DNA from 3 places in the Paenibacillus sp. FSL H8-0457 genome. Region 1 is predicted to be linked to each of the others. Evidence: riboswitches for the same ligand, from Rfam matches in the RefSeq annotation. Region 1 holds a riboswitch; each other region holds the start of a gene.
The links. Region 1 has a riboswitch for cyclic di-AMP ahead of MHI43_RS30220 (APC family permease). Riboswitches for the same ligand answer to the same signal wherever they lie in the genome.

Region 1 (3,281 bases):
TCACAACGACCTTGGCACCGGCTTTGCGCGCTTTCTCTGCAATCACCATCTGGTGCATATTGGTGCTGACGATGTTGCCGCCCCAGACGAGGATGACGTCGGCTCGTACGGTGTCCTCCGGAACGGTTCCCCCATTAAACCCCATCACGGATTTCCAGCCCTCATTGCCCGCGGAATTGCAGATCGACTGCTTCAGGCGGCTGGCACCCAACCTGTTGAAGAATCTGCGGTCCATGCCGTCGACGCTCAATATCCCCATATTGCCGTAGAAGCTGTAGGGCAGGATGCTCTCGGAGCCGTATTCCTCGATCAAGCCCTTATAGCGTCCGGCAATCTCCTGAATGGCTTCGTCCCAGCTGATCCGCTCGAAGGCGCCCTCACCCTTGGGACCTACCCTTCGCAGCGGATAGAGCACGCGTTCCGGATGGTACACCCGGTGTGCCATATTACGGACTTTATTGCAGATGGCTCCCTGCGTAATCGGATGCTCCGGATTACCGGTCACCTTGACGATTTTTCCGTTCTCTTTATGCAGCAGCAGGCCGCATGTATCGGGACAATCCAACGGACATACCGCCGGAAATACGCCGTTTTCCTGATGAATCATCGCTTGAGTCATTTCGTACTTCCCCCTTATGCTCGGCTGCATCATATCCCTTTATCTTAAAAGAAAATCGGGGTTCCAGTAAAGTCATACATTTTTTTCTAATCAGGTGATTCACTTTTCTCCCCCCCGGGTATATTCCTATCAAGAGCAAAGAAGAGTAACCCAGACCCTTTCTCTTCCTTGCCGAATCATGGACCACTCCCAAAAAAATTCGCCATGCCAGTGTCTCCTCCCCCGAGACCGGCATGGCGAATTTGTTTATATGGCATCCTCCCAGTGACCGATGTTCCCCGCGACTAACCTTCCATATTATAGAAACTCGTGATTTTCGCAGAAAACATGCAAAATAAAAAGCCTGTCAAAGCCACGTCTTTATGTAAGCGCTTATCTGTCATTTTTTATAAATAATTCTGTTCGAATGATCGTTGGAGGATGTTTTACAAACGATTGGAGCAGGCGTAATATACTATTCAGCTTCGAAAACATTCTTCATATTCACATGACATTCGCTTAATTTCCATGATGGAAAGCGGGGGAACCAACCGTATGGAGGGATACCTATAGGATCCTTCAACCATACTATGGGGTGAATCCTGATGCGTCGCGTACGTACGCCGCGATGGAATCAGGTAGGGCGACTCTCACCGCCCGAATCCGACAGCTAACCTCGTCAGCGTTGATCGGGAGGGTTGTGAACTTGTGATCAAACACAGGGTTCTAACCTGTGTTTTTTGTTTGCCAAAAATCAGCATAGGAATGGTGACCGTTCCTATGTCCAGCATATAAAAAACACCGATAGAAGTCCGTTCAGGGAGCTTCTACCATGAACTTAATCTTAAGCGGCGGTGAAAAACAACCATGTTATCCTCAATCAAGCGCTTCCTCATCGGAAGACCGCTTAAATCAACGGAATTAGGCGAACAAAAGCTGAATAAAACCAAGGCGCTGGCCATCCTGTCATCCGATGCGCTATCGTCCGTGGCCTATGGCCCGGAACAAATCCTCATTGTGTTGATGACCGTCGGGGCAGCTGCCTATTGGTATTCCATACCGATTGCCGTCGGCGTCCTGGTCTTATTGCTGGCACTTATCCTGTCGTACAGACAAATTATTTTCTCCTATCCGCACGGCGGCGGCGCATATGTCGTGTCCAAACGGAATTTGGGCATGTACCCGGGGCTGGTGGCCGGCGGTTCCTTGCTCGTGGACTATATCCTGACGGTTGCGGTCAGCGTGTCGGCCGGGACGGATGCGATCACGTCGGCTTTTCCGGAATTGCACGCCTATAATCTGCCGATCTCTATCGTGTTCGTTCTATGCTTGACCGTATTGAATTTAAGAGGAGTTACGGAGTCGGCCTCCATATTGGCTTATCCGGTTTACCTGTTCGTGCTTGCGTTATTTATCCTGATCGGGGTAGGGATATTCAACATTGCCACAGGCCATGCGTCTCCGGAGCTTCATACGCCGATCGGCACGCCCGTAGCCGGGCTGAGCTTGTTCCTGCTCCTGCGCGCATTTGCCTCGGGCAGCTCCGCCCTGACCGGCGTGGAGGCGATTTCCAATGCCATTCCGAATTTCAAAGACCCGGCCCCGAATAACGCCGCCAAAACTCTGGTGGCGATGGGATCGCTGCTGGCCCTGTTATTTTCGGGCATCGTTTTCCTGGCTTATTACTATGGGGTCAGTCCCAGCGAACAAGTCACGGTCGTTTCCCAAATTGCCGAGCATACCTTCGGGCGAAATGCGCTTTATTACTTCATACAAGGGACAACGGCCTTAATTCTGATCCTCGCCGCCAACACGGGGTATTCCGCTTTTCCCCTGCTGGCCGTCAATCTGGCGAAGGATAAGTTCATTCCTAGAATGTTCACCGTCCGCGGCGACCGTCTGGGATACTCGAACGGAATCATTATTCTTGGATTTTTCTCCATTCTGCTGCTGCTGGCTTTTGAAGGCAAAACCGAGCATCTGATTCCGCTGTATGCCGTCGGCGTGTTTATCCCGTTTACCCTCTCCCAGACCGGGATGATGGTGAAATGGATTCGCGAAAAGCCCGAAGGCTGGATCGTCAAGCTGATCATTAACACCACCGGCGCATGCATCAGCTTTATCGTGACCATGATCTTCTTCTTTACGAAATTCGCCCAGGTGTGGTCCGTCCTGATATTCCTGCCGCTGATCATCTGGATTTTCACCCGGATCCGCAAGCATTACGAGGCGGTAGCGGACCAGCTCCGGATTACGACCTGCGAGCCGGTTAAGCCGATTGAGGGGAATGTCATCATCCTGCCTGTGGCAGGAATCACGCATGTGGTGGAGAACTCGCTGAATTACGCCAAATCGCTGGGAGCGGGCCAAATCATCGCGGTGTACGTGCCGTTCGAGCGGGAGGAGGAAGTCGCCTTCCAGGAAAAATGGAAAAAGTGGCAGCCGGACATCCGGCTGGTGACGCTGCACTCGCCTTATCGGAGCATCATTCAGCCGCTGACGAAATTCATCGATACCGTGCAGCGCAAGGCCAGCGAATCCGACTATCAGGTTACCGTCGTCATTCCGCAGTTCATCCCCAAGAAGGGCTGGCATAATTTCCTGCACAATCAATCCAGCCTGCTCATCCGGGCACATCTCCTGTATCGGAGAGACGTGATCATCACGACGGTTCCCTACCATT
Region 2 (3,281 bases), 530 kb from region 1:
AGCGTCTTCCGTTCATCCAAAATCGAAATGTACTGTTCCCGGCGGATGTCGGGATCCCCAAACTCGATCTCAAGCCCCTTCATCTGCTCCCAGGGAAGAAAAGCGTAAATGTTATAGGGAGGAGGATAGGTCCAGGCGCATATTTCTTTCGCGTGCTCTTCACGCATGACCACCGTATGAAATGAAATCGGTGCTGCATCCATTGGCAAAGTCCCCCTGTCATAATTACAAATTAAATTATACCCCATTTCTCAAACATTCTAGCCGCATCAAAAAGCCCGTCCAAGAGAAGTAGGTCTCCTTTGACGGGCAAACGGATATGTATGGGCAGGACGAGGATAAGACATCGAAGCTTAGGAGGATTCTCCGGTCGACTTTTCATACTGATCATTGCTCATGATGCGCTCGGCACCTACGTATCGCTGCTCGTAGTAGTCCTCAGAAAATAAAATCAATATTTTTCCATTAGGGTGTTTAATGAAGGGAGAGGAGGGTATATAAAGGGTAGAAGATGCAACGACATGAGGGGGCGAAGTGAATTCGCATAATAATTTTCTTTTTTTCTCGAAAAGTGGGAACTTTTTCGTTGTCCCAAACGTTATAAAGGTATACACAGAGCAGACAAAAGAAAAAGCCGCTGGATGAGATCGGCACAATCTCATACGCCCAGGGCTTCTTGTAAAGGATAAATCAATGAAGTTCCAGTAATTAATTGTAGTTCACAGCTACAGACTTGTACGTAGACTGACTCATGACTCGCTTAGCACCTACGTATCGATTGGCGTAATAGCTCTGGCTCAGCGGACTGATGATGACACCGCGCGAGGATGAGGAATGAGCGAATTTGCCGCCCCCAACATAAATACCCACATGAGATACACCTCTGCCGGATGTGTTGAAGAACACGAGATCGCCAGCTTTCAGCTTGCTCTTGGCTACGGCCGTACCGACTTTGTATTGAGCTCCAGACGTGCGCGGCAGGCTAAGACCAAGTTTCTTGTAGATATAGCTGGTGAATCCGGAGCAGTCAAAACCATTCGTTGTGGTTCCACCTGTTTTATAAGAGACACCAATGGCTGGTTTGATTGCAGTATTTAATTTGGAATCGGCGAAAGCGCTTCCGGTCCCTAATGTGAGTGCGAGGGCCAGGCCTAGAGAAATGGCCGTTAACTTCTTTTTCAAAACAAAAAGCTCCTTCCATTGCCTGCGAGGTTAGCTTAAGGGTTCGGTTGAAGGTCCCCTATGATCCCTCTCTTGCGAGATCAATTCACCCAAAACGGATCCCCCGCTTCCCAATCATGGGAATTCGGCTCCTTAAAATGTTGATGAACCCATTCATAGACGTCTGACGTTCCAACATGCTTAACGAAATTACATAGTTCCAGCAAAAAGTTACAGTAAAGATGACAAAGTTGTTACTAACATATTCGTTATTTTAGCAGAGTATTAACAATTTGGCAAATGAGGAAAGCTCATTTTTATACAAAAAAACCTGTCCCCATCATGCGGGATCAGGTTTTTTTGTAACTTGGCCATCGGAAAATGTAATATTGAGGAAAAATGAGCTTCTATTCTTTGTAAAATCAAGTCCGAGAGAGAAATGTGTCGCTTCCGATTACAGCATATTTACGAGCTTGTTTATCATATGATGGTAACGAAATGTAACGATTAGGCATGCTGCGAAGAAGAATCCCGCCACAAATGATATTGGGCGGAAATTACCCAAATTTGGAAGAGTCCATTTAAAAAATAAGAGGCTTGCTGAATAATCAAGCCGATCAATCCCGCCCAGAAGAGCGATGCCGAGCTCAGGAGCAAAAGAATGACGCAGGCCGATCCGCCAACGGTAAGGGATAACAGCACAGCCGTGCCCAGTCGGCGGAAGAGCGCAAGAACGGAGCTGATCATGCCGGAATTGTCCGTACGGCCGAATTGCATATAGAGCAATAACAGGCGAATCAGATAGGCGTACAGAAACCAGCCGGCTGCATGAGGCAGCGCATGAAGCAGCAGAACCGGCTCATGGATCCCGTTCAGCAGGATCGGAAGGATTTTGGGCAGAATCCAGTATCCGGGCACAAAGGTAAGAACAAGTTCGATCAGATAAAATACCGTAACGGGCTTCCATAGCTTCTGCATGCCGGTGAAGAAGAATAATCCGCGCTCGCCCTTAGCCTCCTGGTGGAGGTTATAGAAGATGCCTGCCCGAATGAGCGGGGTACATACCATCCGGATCAGGAGCAGAGCGGCCAGAAGCCAACCATAGGTATGGACCGTGCCGCTTAACGATAGACTCATCTCGCCCTCGTAGAAGAATAACAGGCGACTAAGCTCGTTAGGGGCAGAATCCGGATACCGCATCAGCAGGGGGACGACTGCCGATTTTACAAGCCGGTACAGGCAATATCCCCACAGCATGCGGTACAAGAACAGCAGAATGGAGACGTATAATTGGTCTTTAACACTGATCCACCCTTGGCCTGCATAACTTTTCATGTGCTCCCCCCTCACCATGACAGGCTGCCGAACAACGTCTCCACAAGCTTGGTAATACTGAGATTCCAGCGTGTGACCACCTTCGGATCCATTCCTGCCTTCATATAGTTATTGATGTGTCTATTCTCCAGAACGATGGAGTATTTCGGATCAACCATGGCCCAGGCGAGCGGGGTGCTGTACTCCAGGGTGTACGTAACTTTTTCGTCCTTACCGCTCCAGGTTCGCTCCACCGTTTTGCCGTCTTCAAAGGCGAACACGATAGGCACATCGGTTATATCTCCGTCCTTGCTCGTAATCTTGACCGTGGATTCATACCGCGGATGGTCTGACGTGCCTTTATTTTTGGTTTTGATCACATCGATGGCGACGTCGGCCATTTGGCTTCCATATACATATTGGTCAAAATACGATTGCCAGGATGTTTTGCTTACTTGCTCGACGACTTTCTGAAAATCAGACGTGGTTGGGTGCTTGAACCGATATTTCTGGGCATAGGTATGCATGATTTTCCCCATCATCTGTGGACCGACCTGCCGTTCAATGCCTTGCAGCACCAGCTTGCCTCTCGTGTAAACATTCAGCGCGTAGTTCTCGTGTGAGCTGTATTTCCAGGACTCCATCTTCAGCGGGGCAGGGGAGGTAATCGATGCTCCTTGAGCAGCGGTGTTGGAGGTAATGCCGTATTCCTTCTCCATCACTCTTTCTTCTGCATAGGTTGCAAAGGCCTCGTCCAGCCACGCTTCCTCAAATTCGTTGCTTGCGATCATTCCGTAAAAATATTG
Region 3 (3,281 bases), 580 kb from region 1:
AAAAAAAACTGACGATATTTCGCAATCGTCAGTTTTTTTCTACTATATTTATTTTTCGAGCATATTCACGACTTCGGACTCAAAGCGGTCCACGTTGTCATTGGAGCCGATGACGACCATAATGTCGCCGGAGTTCACGACGTCCATGGCCGTCGGAGCAACGATAATGCCGGACTGTTTATTCAGCGCCACCACGCTGACGCCGTACCGGACCCTCGTATTAAGCTCGCTCAGCGTTTTTCCGTCCATGCAGTCCGTGACCGTCATCTCCACAATCAGATAATCCTTGGATAATTCGATATAATCAAGCAGGTTCGGCGTCACGAGCTGGTGCGCTACCCGGATCCCCATATCCCGCTCGGGAAAGATGACCCGGTCCACGCCAAGCTTCTCCAGCGCCCGGCCGTGCAGCACCGATATCGCCTTGGCAACGACCATCGCGACACCAAGCTCTTTCAACAGGATGGCGGAGAGGATGCTCATCTGAATGTCGTTCCCGATCGCAACGATTCCGCAGTCGAAGTTGCGAATGCCAAGCGATTTAAGCACTTCCTCATCCGTCGCGTCCGCCACCACCGTATGCGTCAGCAGCTCGCTCATATCCTCGACGACCTCTTCGTTCCGGTCGATGCCGAGCACCTCATATCCCTGTTCCATCAGCTCCAGCGCCAGACTGGCGCCAAATCGCCCCAAACCGATGATTGCAAATTGCTTTGGTTTCATGTCTCTCCTATACCCCTTATCCAATTATCATTTTGCCTTCCGGATGACGATATAATTCTTTACCCTTTTTCGGCCCCAGTGCATAAGCAAGCGTCAAAGGCCCCAATCGACCCGCAAACATCGTAAGGCTGATCAGGATCTTGCCGAACACGGTCAAATCGGGCGTTAAGCCCATGGAGAGACCTACCGTACTGAAGGCGGATGTCGTTTCGAATAGAATCTCCAGGAAGTCCCCTTCCTCTGTCGTCGACAGAATCATCGAGACGGTTAGAACGAGCAGCAGGGCCAGCAAGGCAATGGTCAGTGCCTTCAGCACCCGCTCCTGGGCCAGGCGATAACGGAACATAACGATGTCTTCCCGCCCGCGCATCATCGCAATGACCGCCCCTACCATAATGGTAAAGGTCGTGGTTTTGATGCCGCCGCCGGTTGACCCTGGAGATGCTCCGATAAACATCAGGATGACGATAAAAAATTGCGTTGCCTGTCTGAGCCCCGTAATATCTATAGTATTCGCGCCCGCCGTACGCGGCGTTACGGATTGGAATAACGCGCCGAAGAATTTTCCGCCCCAGTTCAGGGAACCCAGCGTTCTCGGATTGGTAAATTCAAATATGAGAATGACGATAAATCCGACCGCAAGCAAGGCAGCCGTCATCGTGAGCACCACCTTGGAGTGCAGGGAGAGCCTCCGCTGTTTTCGATAATCGATCAGATCGGACAGCACAATAAATCCAATGCCCCCGGAAACAATCAAGAACATCACAACGAAGTTGACTACCGGATCGTATACATACCCGGTCAAACTCCGAAAATCGCCAAACAAATCGAAGCCGGCGTTGTTAAACATCGTCACCGCATGAAAAACACCGTAATAGATCGCCCGGCCCAGCGGCATATCAAACGCCCAACGAACCGATAAAAGGACTGCGCCGCAGGCCTCGATGACGAGCGAGTACAGCAATACTCTGCGTATCAGCCTTACGATGCCTTCCATCGAGGACTGATTCATCGCTTCCTGCAAGATTAGACGGTCTTTGAGCGATATGCGTCTCTTCAGAACCAAGGCGAATAAAGTAGCCATCGTCATGAATCCGAGCCCGCCGATTTGAATCAGCAGCATGATCACGACTTCTCCGAAGGAACTGAATGTCGTTCCCGTATCCACTACGACCAGGCCCGTTACGCACGTTGCCGAGGTCGAAGTGAACAAGGCGTCAGTAAATCCAAGCGGTTCGCCCGTCGTCGTCGAGATTGGCAGCATTAACAGCCCGGTCCCGATGAAGATGATGGCCGCAAAACCAAGCACGAGAATTTGGGGCGGAGACAATGTAAGCCAGTTTAATTTAGCGTTCAATCGGACACCTTCTTTAAAAAAATCAACGAAAAAAGACACTGGAAAACGCAGTGCCTTTCGGTCTGGTTCCTGTGCAACAGCCTACGAGGTTAGCTGACGGATTCGGGCATTTCCACAGGTCGCCCTATTCATTATTCCGGGAATAATGAAATTCACCCCAATTACATGGTTCCCCCATTTTCATTACGAAATTCGGCTGGAATATTCGGTTCCTTCAAGCATGATGTGATTATAACTCAATCCGTTACGTAACCCAATGCCGTTTTTCGCCCGAAATATCTTTAAAAGAGCGCGAATTGGGCATATTCAAGAATACAAGCGTAGGGTTCTCTAACGTTTTCGAAACCTTTCATTCATTTTCATCGATTTATTTCAATATTCCGATAATTGGGATAAGCTGCTTATGGCTTTCATACTATGTTATATTGACTCTATGCGTTCTTAATCAGGCATATCGAATACCAGTGGGAGTATCAACTTTCTTAGAGGAGGAATTTCATGAATCGTGCAAGAGAGCCCTTGAAGCTGAAGCCCAATCTGAAGCAGCTCATCGCGCCTGCCGCAGTCGGCCTGATTCTGTTCCTATTATTTCAGGTATTTCCGTGGGCGAATCCGGACGATGCCGAGATGGCCTCACCGGATATCATTTCCAAGGAGCAGGCTCGGCAGGCAGCTTCAAGGTTTGCTCAGGAGCATCTGCAGTTTGCGGCTGCGGACACGGACGAAGCCTTGGTTACATATCAATCCAAATCGGAACTTTACGGATATCTGGCGAAGGAGAAGAGACTTTCGGAATATAACAAAACCTATGAAGCCAAATATCCCTATGACGTATACCGCGTTCGCTTCAGCGAGCCTGGAGGCGATGCCCTCAATGTGGACGTGCACATGCAAAATTCCGGCATCGTCGGATTCTCGTATGATTATGCCCGTTCCAGCTTTGATCGGATCGAGCTGAACAAGGGCGAGATTCAGAGGCAGATGCTGCTCGTCGTTGAGGACGGCATGACATTGGCCGAGAAGCAGGCGCTGGCGGAGCCATGGCTTCAGCGGGCGGGTTATGACCTGTCGAATCTGGAGCTGGTTACGAAGGAGGGGGATCCCCGTCTCAAATATGTGGACCCTGAATCCAGGATCGGGGACTCCAGGCTGGAGCACCGCTTCACCTTCGAGCAGGGGAAATTGCGCTCTTATGAGCCCT

Region 2: linked by a shared signal. The riboswitch ahead of MHI43_RS00485 (C40 family peptidase) and the one ahead of MHI43_RS30220 (APC family permease) in region 1 are both predicted to bind cyclic di-AMP.
Region 3: linked by a shared signal. The riboswitch ahead of MHI43_RS27480 (TrkH family potassium uptake protein) and the one ahead of MHI43_RS30220 (APC family permease) in region 1 are both predicted to bind cyclic di-AMP.

Annotation. Positions count from the first base shown of each region.
Region 1 covers NZ_CP150293.1:6,691,488-6,694,768, forward strand. The annotation lists gene MHI43_RS30215 (molybdopterin oxidoreductase family protein) at 1-619, opposite strand, end outside; cyclic di-AMP (ydaO/yuaA leader) riboswitch at 1,105-1,299, shown strand; gene MHI43_RS30220 (APC family permease) at 1,466-3,281, shown strand, end outside.
Region 2 covers NZ_CP150293.1:101,468-104,748, forward strand. The annotation lists gene MHI43_RS00480 (GNAT family protein) at 1-203, opposite strand, end outside; gene MHI43_RS00485 (C40 family peptidase) at 709-1,182, opposite strand; cyclic di-AMP (ydaO/yuaA leader) riboswitch at 1,187-1,322, opposite strand; gene MHI43_RS00490 (hypothetical protein) at 1,669-2,496, opposite strand; gene MHI43_RS00495 (M1 family metallopeptidase) at 2,508-3,281, opposite strand, start outside.
Region 3 covers NZ_CP150293.1:6,114,756-6,118,036, forward strand. The annotation lists gene MHI43_RS27470 (LysR family transcriptional regulator) at 1-12, shown strand, start outside; gene MHI43_RS27475 (TrkA family potassium uptake protein) at 49-723, opposite strand; gene MHI43_RS27480 (TrkH family potassium uptake protein) at 740-2,080, opposite strand; cyclic di-AMP (ydaO/yuaA leader) riboswitch at 2,144-2,288, opposite strand; gene MHI43_RS27485 (CPBP family intramembrane glutamic endopeptidase) at 2,579-3,281, shown strand, end outside.